Regions from separate parts of the Bradyrhizobium sp. USDA 326 genome, predicted to be linked through region 1. Evidence: predicted binding sites of a transcription regulator. Region 1 holds the regulator's gene; the other holds the start of a gene.
What was found. Region 1 encodes HrcA, which represses chaperone genes, less so after heat shock. Its sites were predicted from a motif close to GTTAGCACTCNCNNNNNGNGAGTGCTAAC; they were not measured.

Region 1 (4,763 bases):
TTTCCCGGCGCGAACCGGTGTCCACTTCGCTCGAAAACGCTCTAGCGCGGCTCAAGGCAGATCTCCGCCAGTTTCACGAAGGCGCGGGCGCGGTGCGACAGGCCGAGGCCAAGCGGCGGCAGGCCGTGCTTCTCGATGCTCTCCATCTCGCCGAAGGTGCGGGTGTGGCCATCGGGCAGGAACATCGGGTCGTAGCCGAAGCCGGCAGTCCCGCGCGGCGGCCAGACCAGCGTGCCGTCGACGCGCGCCTCGACCTCTTCGAGATGATCGTCGGGCCAGGCGACGCACAGCGCGGAGACGAAGTGCGCCTTGCGCTTGTCCGGCGTGCTGGCGCCACGCTCCTGCAACAGGCGCTCGATCTGCGCCATCGCCGCGTTGAAATCCTTGGAGGGGCCGGCCCAGCGCGCGCTGTAGATGCCGGGCGCGCCGTCGAGCGCATCGACGACGATGCCGGAATCATCGGCGAAGGCGGCAAGCCCGGTCGCCTGCGCCGCCGCGATCGCCTTGATGGCGGCGTTGCTGCGGAAATCGCTGCCGGTTTCCTCCGGCTCGGACAGGCCGAGCGCTCCCGCCGACACCGCTTCGATGCCGTACGGCGCAAGCAGCTCCCGCATCTCGGCGAGCTTGCCGGGATTGTGGGTCGCGATGACCAGCTTGTCCGTGATTCGGCGGTGCATGGCCTATTGACTACGCCACAGCCAGTTTCTGCAAGTCCACCAGGCGCGCGACACCCTTGCGGGCCAGCGCCATCAGCGCCAGGAGCTCGGCTTCCGTGAACGGCTCGCGTTCCGCGGTGCCCTGCACCTCGATGATGCGGCCATCGCCGGTCATGACGAAATTGGCGTCGGTCTCGGCCTCGGAATCCTCGGCATAGTCGAGATCGAGCACCGGCGTACCGTTGTAGATGCCGCAGGAGATCGCGGCGACGTTGTCGCGCAGCACGTTGGCCTTGACCATGTTCCGCGCCTTCATCCAGTTGACGCAGTCGGCGAGGGCGACCCAGGCGCCCGTGATCGATGCCGTGCGCGTGCCGCCGTCGGCCTGGAGCACGTCGCAATCGACCGTGATCTGGCGCTCGCCGAGCGCCTCGAGATTGATGATGGTGCGAAGCGAGCGCCCGATCAGGCGCTGGATCTCGACGGTGCGGCCGCTCTGCTTGCCGGCGGAGGCCTCGCGGCGGGTCCGTTCCGACGTGGCGCGCGGCAGCATGCCGTATTCGGCGGTGACCCAGCCGCGGCCCTGGCCCTTCAGCCACGGCGGCAGGCGGTCCTCCAGCGTGGCGGTGACCAGCACGTGCGTGTCGCCGAATTTCACCAGGCAGGAACCTTCCGCATATTTCACCACGCCGCGCTCCAGCGTCACGGGGCGCAATTCGTCAGGCGCACGGCGGCTTGGCCGCATGGGAAATCCTCCAAAACTCACGGGAAAAGGCTGCTCGCGGTGCTTGTAGGTGGGGCGGGGATGGGCGGCAAGGTTTTTTCACCCGCTGATTTCGCGGCCGCAAACGCCACGCTTGTCAGAAGCGCCCGGGATAGACAAATTACGAGTATCTGAGAGGAGTTACCGTCTGTGGCCCATCACGATCCGATCCATCTGATCGCGCCGCGCGCAGGCCTTGCCCAGCTCAACGAGCGTTCCCGCGACATTTTTCGTCAAATTGTCGAAAGCTATCTGACGACCGGCGAGCCTGTCGGCTCGCGCAACATTTCCCGCCTGATCGCCATGCCGCTGTCGCCGGCGTCGGTCCGTAACGTCATGGCCGATCTGGAGCAGCTCGGCCTGATCTATGCCCCGCACACCTCGGCCGGCCGGTTGCCGACGGAACTCGGCCTGCGCTTCTTCGTCGATGCCCTGATGCAGGTCGGTGACCTCAACGAGGCTGAGCGGCAGTCGATCCAGAGCCAGCTCGCCTCGGTGGGCGAGGCGCAGTCGGTCGAGGCGGCGCTGGACCAGGCCCTGATGCGGCTTTCCGGCCTGACCCGGGCCGCCGCTGTGGTGTTGACGCCAAAATCCAATGCGCGGCTAAAGCACATCGAATTCGTCCGGCTGGAACCGGAGAAGGCTCTGGTGATCCTCGTCGGCGAGGACGGCCAGGTCGAAAACCGCGTGCTGACGCTGCCGCCTGGAGTTCCCTCCTCTGCGCTCACCGAAGCCGGCAATTTCCTCAATGCGCGGATCCGCGGCCGCACGCTGGCCGAGGCGCGGCTCGAGCTCGAGACGGCACTTGGAGAGGCCCGTGCCGAGCTCGATCAGCTGACGCAAAAGGTGATCTCGGCCGGCATCGCCAGCTGGTCCGGCGGCGAGAACGAGGATCGCCAGCTGATCGTCCGCGGCCATGCCAATCTGCTTGAAGATCTGCATGCGCTGGAGGATCTGGAGCGCGTTCGCCTGTTGTTCGACGATCTCGAGACCAAGCGCGGCGTGATCGACCTGCTCGGCCGCGCCGAGACGGCGGAGGGCGTGCGCATCTTCATCGGCAGCGAGAACAAGCTGTTCTCGCTGTCGGGGTCCTCCACCATCATCTCGCCCTATCGGGATGCCGCCGGCCACATCGTCGGCGTTCTCGGTGTGATCGGCCCGACGCGGCTGAATTATGCCCGCGTGATCACGACCGTGGACTACGCTGCCCGTATCGTCAGCCGCCTTCTGGGGGGCTGACCGGCGTTTCCGCCGATCACGGGCGCTTGATTTTCGCGAGCTTAGGCACGATATCCGGGCCAACAATCCCTGGAAACGAGTTCGAGATTAGAGCCGATGACCGAGCAAGACCGGCAACCTCAAGACACGGGCTGCAGCGACCGGCGAGCCCGTGGTGTCAAAGCCCTACATCATGCCTGACGATCCCGAGCCCGGCTCGGCCGAGACGTTGCAGAAGGAAGCCGCCGAGGCGCGCGACCGCATGCTGCGGACGCTGGCCGAGATGGAGAATCTGCGCAAGCGCACCAGCAAGGAGGTCGCCGACGCGAGGCTCTATGGCATCACCGGCTTTGCTCGCGATGTGCTCGACATCGCCGACAATCTCCAGCGCGCGCTCGATGCCGTTCCGGCGGAAGCGCGTGCCGCGGCCGATCCCGGCCTTACGGCGCTGATCGAGGGTGTCGAGTTGACCGAACGCTCGCTGCACAGCGCGCTCGAGAAGCATGGCGTGAAGAAGCTCGATCCGCAGGGTCAGAAGTTCGACCCGAACTTCCACCAGGCTATGTACGAAGTGCCTGACGCGTCGGTGCCCTCGGGCACCGTGGTGCAGGTCATGCAGGCCGGCTACACCATCGGCGAGCGCGTGCTGCGCCCGGCGCTGGTCGGTGTCGCCAAGGGCGGTGCGAAGGCAGCCCCCGCCGCCAACAACAATGAATCGAACAGCGCGCCGAACTGATCGAACCTGATGGTGAGGAGGCGCCAAGCGCCGTCTCGAACCATGTAGGCCCCCGCAGTTGCGGCTCGACCTTCACCCTCCGAGGCGTGCGCGAACAAGCGTACTCCTCGAGCGAGGAAGGACGCGCGTTGCGCTTGCGGATGCAGGCTAGCCCTTCGGCTGGATGCCGTCGCGGACGGCGCGGAAGCGGGTGAAGGCGGGCAGCCACTGGTCGCGTGGGGCGCTGGCGATGATGCGCAATGATGCGCCGCCAGTCGAGAAGCGGATCCACTGCACCACGGTCACGGGGATCTTGTCCTTGCCACTGACGCCGTCGATCCGGGTCTCGAAGCCCTGCTGGCCGTTGATGCGAATCGGCTCGGACATGGTGATGCGCGACTCGCGCACGCCGGGAATCTGGAGCGCCGCCTCCTGGGCGAAGCGGGCGCGGTCGTCGGCGGCTTGCGGGGTGGCGCCGATCACGCCGAGAATCATGAACGGCTTCGACTCGTAACCCGTGCTCTCATCGCCGTCGGCGAGGATGATGCTGCTGCCCGGCGCGAGCGTTCGGATGTCCTTGAAGTCGGCGAGATCGGTGATCTTGAACGGCATCAGCGCGATCTGCTCTTCAGCCGAGACCTGCCTGCGGGTGACGGTGCTCGCAAACATCTGCCGCACCGCTTCATCCGTGTAGATCTTGGTCGCATTCTCCGGGATCTGCACCGCGACATAGCCGGAGAAGCCGGCGCCGGGCACGATCATCGAATAGCGCTTCACCGGGGTATCGCCGGCCTTGCCGCTTTCGGTGGTGAAATAGGCGAGGCCCGCGGGGGTCTCGATCTTGTCCTGCGTGACGCCGTTGGTCCCGGCGGGATTGGAATTGAAGGCGCTCGCGACCTCGCCATAGGCCGCCGGCGGCAGCTCGGTGACCAGCACCTTGACGCTGCCATCCTCGCTCTCGAAGCCCGGAAAGGTCTTGGCCGTGCTGAGGCCGATCAACGGCACCATGCCGAGACGCAAGCCCGGGGGGAAGACGGCGTCGGCGGCGAAGGCCGGACACGCGGAGGCGGCGAGGAGGGCGAGCGCGGCGAGGGGGCGGATCAGCTTCATGGGCACTCTGATTGGTTCACATTGAGGCCGTTCGATGGTCGGCCACCGGGCCGCTTTGTTGCGTGAAGCAGTGGCGCCGGCTGTCCGGCCGGTCCGCCTTTTAGCGGGTTTGGCCTTGCCGCAACAGGGCGGGCCCGTTGCGGTAACGGGGGCTTGCCGAAGCCCGAACCTGTTAATAATTCCTCTCCCGCAAGGGCGGTGTGGCCCGGACATCATCTTCCAAAACCAATGTTTTCACGGCAGAAACGTAGCTTCGGTCCTTGCGGGCCCCTCCCCCCCTCCTATATGAGCCTCAATCATC
Region 2 (4,763 bases), 5.1 Mb from region 1:
GTGGGAGCGGGTCGGCGCGAAAATCGCTTCAGAAGCGGCGGCACCGCATCACAACAGCCTCGATCCGGATCGCCGTCTGGTGCTCGGCTATGTCTCGTCGGATTTCAACGCGCATTCGGCCGCGTTCATTTTCAAGCCCGTCCTGCAACACCATGACCGCGCGCAGTTCGAGATCGTGTGCTACTCCTGCTCGTCAAAAATGGATACGACGACAAGCGAATTCCAGGGGATCGCCGATCGCTGGCGTGACGCCTCGCAATGGGCCGACGATCGCCTCGCCGCTGAGATTCGCGCCGATCGCGTCGATATCCTGATCGATCTGTCCGGCCACACCAGAGGAAACCGCCTCGGCGTGTTTGCGCGCAAGCCGGCACCGATCCAGGTGCACGGCTGGGGCCACGGCACCGGCACCGGGCTGCCGACGATCGATTATCTGTTCTCGGATCCGGTCGCAATTCCTGCCGCGGTTCGGCATTTGTTTGCGGAGACCGTCATCGACCTGCCGTGCTTCGTGACGCTGGCGCCACTGCCGGCCGGGCTTGCGCGGGCGGAGGCGCCGGCTCTCTCGAACGGCTTCGTCACGTTCGGTGTCTTCAACCGCATCAGCAAGATTTCGGACGAGGCCGCGGAAGTCTGGTCCAGGATTCTCGAGCGGGTCCCAGGTTCGCGACTGCTGATCAAGGATGTTGCGCTGGACGATCAACTGGTCCGCGACAAGCTGCTGGCACGGTTTGCGGCTTGCCGATTGCCGGTCGAACGCGTCGATCTGCTCGGAGCCACATTGCGGAGCGAACATCTGGCATCGTTCAATCGTGTCGATATTGCGCTCGACCCGTTCCCGCAGAACGGCGGCGTCAGCACATTGGAAGCTTTGCAGATGGGCGTGCCCGTGGTGGCGAAGCTCGGGAACAGCCTGCCCAGCCGAGCCGCGGGCGCCATCCTCTCCGCGCTTGGCTTGCGGGACTGGGTCGCGGAGAGCGATGAGGCATATGTCGAGATCGCAGCTGGCCGCGCGGCGCGGATCGGCGAACTCGATCAATTGCGCCGCGAACTGCCCGGACAGATCAACGCTGCGGCCGCCGGCAACCCCGTCTCATATGCGCGAGCCGTGGACGACGCCTATCGCGCGATGTGGATACGCTATTGCAACGGCGTCGTCTGATCCCTGCGTCAATGCAGCCGGAACACGCCGTCCACGGCGCGCAGCTCGGCTGGCTTGATCAGCTTGGAATGCGCCACCGTGACCGAATGGAGGGGACCATCGAGCTTCTCCTGCCAGAACGCCAGGAAATCCTTCAGCGCCGGAAATTTCGGAAACATGTCGTAGTTCTGCCAGACGTAGGTCTGGAGCAGCGACGGATGATCCGGCATGCGATAGAGGATTTGCGCCGTCGTCAGTCCGTAACCTAGCATCTGTTTCCGGAAATCCTCGGAAACGCCCCCACTCCGCAGTCCCATGCCAAACCTCCTTTGCAGGAGCGCATTTTGGGGGTGGCTTGATCCGTGCCCCGGGAGCCACCCGGAAACGATGCGCTCACATGAGAGAAATGTGACGCAAACTGACAACCCATCTCAAGCCCAAAAGTTTAACAAGCTGTTGAAATTCAATGCGTTAGCAGCAGACATAACTCCGTGCTAATACGGCCTCCCACGGGGCCCCGAAGAGGCCCCCAAGGCTGGTCCAAGGCTGGCTCCAAGGCTGGTTAACGATGGAAATGAGATTCTGGCAGTCCACGCTTCCGCGTGCTGATTTTTCTGCTAGAAGCCCTTGCCCCCGCAAAATTCCTGTCCTATTTCAACTTGGCTCGCGCTAGCACTCGCGGGCAACGACTGCTAACAATCTCAAAATCCTCAACACGTGCAATTGCTTAGGAGGACTGCATGAAATTCCGTCCGCTTCACGACCGCGTCGTGGTCAAGCGCATCGACGCAGAAGAGAAGACCGCTGGCGGCATCATCATTCCCGACACTGCCAAGGAAAAGCCCTCCCAGGGCGAAGTCGTCGCCGTTGGCCCGGGTGGCCGCGACGAGTCCGGCAAGCTGATCCCGATCGACCTGAAGGTCGGCGACCGCGTGCTGTTCGGCAAGTGGTCCGGCACCGAGGTCAAGATCGACGGCCAGGACCTGCTGATCATGAAGGAGAGCGACGTCATGGGCGTTCTCGAGGTCAGCGAGTCCAAGAAGAAGGCGGCCTAAGAGCCCCCTCTCCCTCCAGTCACATCATTCCAAGGAAAAATCCAGATGGCAGCCAAAGAAGTCAAATTCTCGGTTGAAGCGCGCGACAAGATGCTGCGCGGCGTCGACATTCTCGCCAACGCGGTGAAGGTCACGCTCGGCCCGAAGGGCCGCAACGTCGTGCTCGACAAGTCGTTCGGCGCTCCCCGCATCACCAAGGACGGCGTCACCGTCGCCAAGGAGATCGAGCTCGACGACAAGTTCGAGAACATGGGCGCGCAGATGGTGCGCGAAGTCGCCTCCAAGTCCGCTGACGCGGCCGGCGACGGCACCACCACTGCCACCGTGCTGGCTCAGGCCATCGTGCGCGAAGGCGCCAAGTCGGTCGCCGCCGGCATGAACCCGATGGACCTCAAGCGCGGTATCGACCTCGCTGTCGAAGCCGTCGTGGCGGATCTCCAGAAGAACTCCAAGAAGGTCACCTCGAACGACGAGATCGCCCAGGTCGGCACCATCTCGGCCAACGGCGACCAGGAGATCGGCAAGTTCCTCTCCGACGCCATGAAGAAGGTCGGCAACGAGGGTGTCATCACCGTCGAGGAAGCCAAGTCGCTCGAGACCGAACTCGACGTCGTCGAGGGCATGCAGTTCGACCGCGGCTACATCTCGCCCTACTTCGTCACCAACGCCGACAAGATGCGCGTTGAGATGGACGACGCCTACATCCTCATCAACGAGAAGAAGCTCTCCTCGCTGAACGAGCTGCTGCCGCTGCTCGAGGCCGTGGTGCAGACCGGCAAGCCGCTGGTCATCGTCGCCGAGGACGTCGAAGGCGAAGCCCTCGCGACCCTCGTCGTGAACCGCCTGCGTGGCGGCCTGAAGGTCGCGGCCGTCAAGGCTCCGGGCTTCGGCGATCGCCGCAAGGCCATGCTGCAGGACATCGCGATCCTGACCGGCGGCCAGGCGATCTCGGAAGATCTCGGCATCAAGCTCGAGAACGTCACGCTCAACATGCTCGGTCGCGCCAAGAAGGTGATGATCGACAAGGAGAACACCACGATCGTCAACGGCGCCGGCAAGAAGGCCGACATCGAGGCGCGCGTGGCCCAGATCAAGGCGCAGATCGAGGAGACCACCTCGGACTACGACCGCGAGAAGCTCCAGGAGCGTCTCGCCAAGCTCGCGGGCGGCGTCGCGGTGATCCGCGTCGGCGGCGCGACCGAGGTCGAGGTGAAGGAGCGCAAGGATCGCGTTGATGACGCGATGCATGCGACCCGCGCGGCTGTCGAGGAAGGCATCGTCCCGGGCGGCGGCGTCGCCCTGCTCCGTGCCTCCGAGCAGCTCAAGGGCCTGCGCACCAAGAACGACGACCAGAAGACCGGCGTCGAGATCGTGCGCAAGGCGCTCTCCGCGCCCGCTCGCCAGATCGCGATCAACGCCGGTGAAGACGGCTCGGTGATCGTCGGCAAGATCCTGGAGAACAAGGCCTACAATTACGGCTTCGACTCCCAGACCGGCGAATATGCCGACCTCGTCAAGAAGGGCATCATCGATCCGACCAAGGTGGTCCGCACCGCGATCCAGAACGCAGCCTCGGTGGCCGCGCTCCTGATCACCACGGAAGCCATGGTCGCCGAGCTGCCCAAGAAGGGCGGCGCCGGTCCGGCGATGCCTCCGGGCGGCGGCATGGGCGGCATGGACTTCTGATCCAGCCGCTCAGGCACAGTCGAGAAATGCGAAACCCCGGCAGCGATGCCGGGGTTTTTGTTTTTTGTGCAAAGTCTCGCCGCTGGTCATTCCGGGGCGCGCCCCCGAATGACGGCCCCTCACTCCACCTTCCCCAACCGCTCGAAGCGCGGCTCGCCGTCATCGTCGAGCGACCAGAGGATCCGCGTCACCTTGCCGATGAGATTGTCCATCGGGATGAAGCCCATCGCGGACGCCATGCAGCTGTCGGTGGAATTGTCGCGGTTGTCGCCGAGCACGAAGAGATGGCCTGGCGGCACGGCGTAGACGCTGGTGTTGTCGAGGAAGCCATTGTCGAGACAATCGTAGGTCACATAGCTCGCGCCGTTCGGCAGCGTCTCGCGCCAGCGCTTGACCTGCGCCTCGTCATCGCCCCCGCAGGCGGCGCCGGCTTGTGCCTCCTTCAGCGCGGCGCGCGTCACCGGACGGTCGTTGAGGATGAGCCGGCCCTGCTGCATCTGGATGCGGTCGCCGGGCAGCCCGACCACGCGCTTGACGTAATCGACGGAGGTATCCCTTGGCGTTCGGAAAACGACGAGGTCGCCGTACTCGGGCTCGCCGGCAAAGACACGACCTGAGATCCAGGACGAATCGAAGGGGAAGGAATAGCGGCCGTAGCCATAGACATATTTCGCCGTAAAGACGTAGTCGCCGACCATCAGCGTCGGCGCCATCGAATTCGAGGGGATGTTGAACGGCTGATACAGGAAGTATCGAAACAGGAACGGCGGCGACCACAGCACCGGGATCAGCAGGATCAGGATGACGATCACCTTCCATTCCCGCGATCGTGCCGAGGGACGGATCGTTTGCTCAAGAGTGGTCATGCAGTTGCCCTGTCA

Region 2: groES (co-chaperone GroES) is a predicted target of HrcA. The motif match lies at 1,810-1,838, and genes of this name have one in related genera.

What each region holds. Positions count from the first base shown of each region.
Region 1 is NZ_JBMGQA010000001.1:2,568,544-2,573,306, reverse strand. Features, by position in the region: gene hemW (radical SAM family heme chaperone HemW) at 1-25, opposite strand, end outside; gene rdgB (RdgB/HAM1 family non-canonical purine NTP pyrophosphatase) at 42-677, opposite strand; gene rph (ribonuclease PH) at 688-1,401, opposite strand; gene hrcA (heat-inducible transcriptional repressor HrcA) at 1,570-2,658, shown strand; partial or broken gene grpE (nucleotide exchange factor GrpE) at 2,755-3,373, shown strand; gene ABIG06_RS12245 (hypothetical protein) at 3,521-4,462, opposite strand.
Region 2 is NZ_JBMGQA010000001.1:7,697,535-7,702,297, forward strand. Features, by position in the region: gene ABIG06_RS36635 (tetratricopeptide repeat protein) at 1-1,162, shown strand, start outside; gene ABIG06_RS36640 (usg protein) at 1,171-1,458, opposite strand; gene groES (co-chaperone GroES) at 1,882-2,196, shown strand; gene groL (chaperonin GroEL) at 2,242-3,882, shown strand; gene lepB (signal peptidase I) at 4,002-4,748, opposite strand.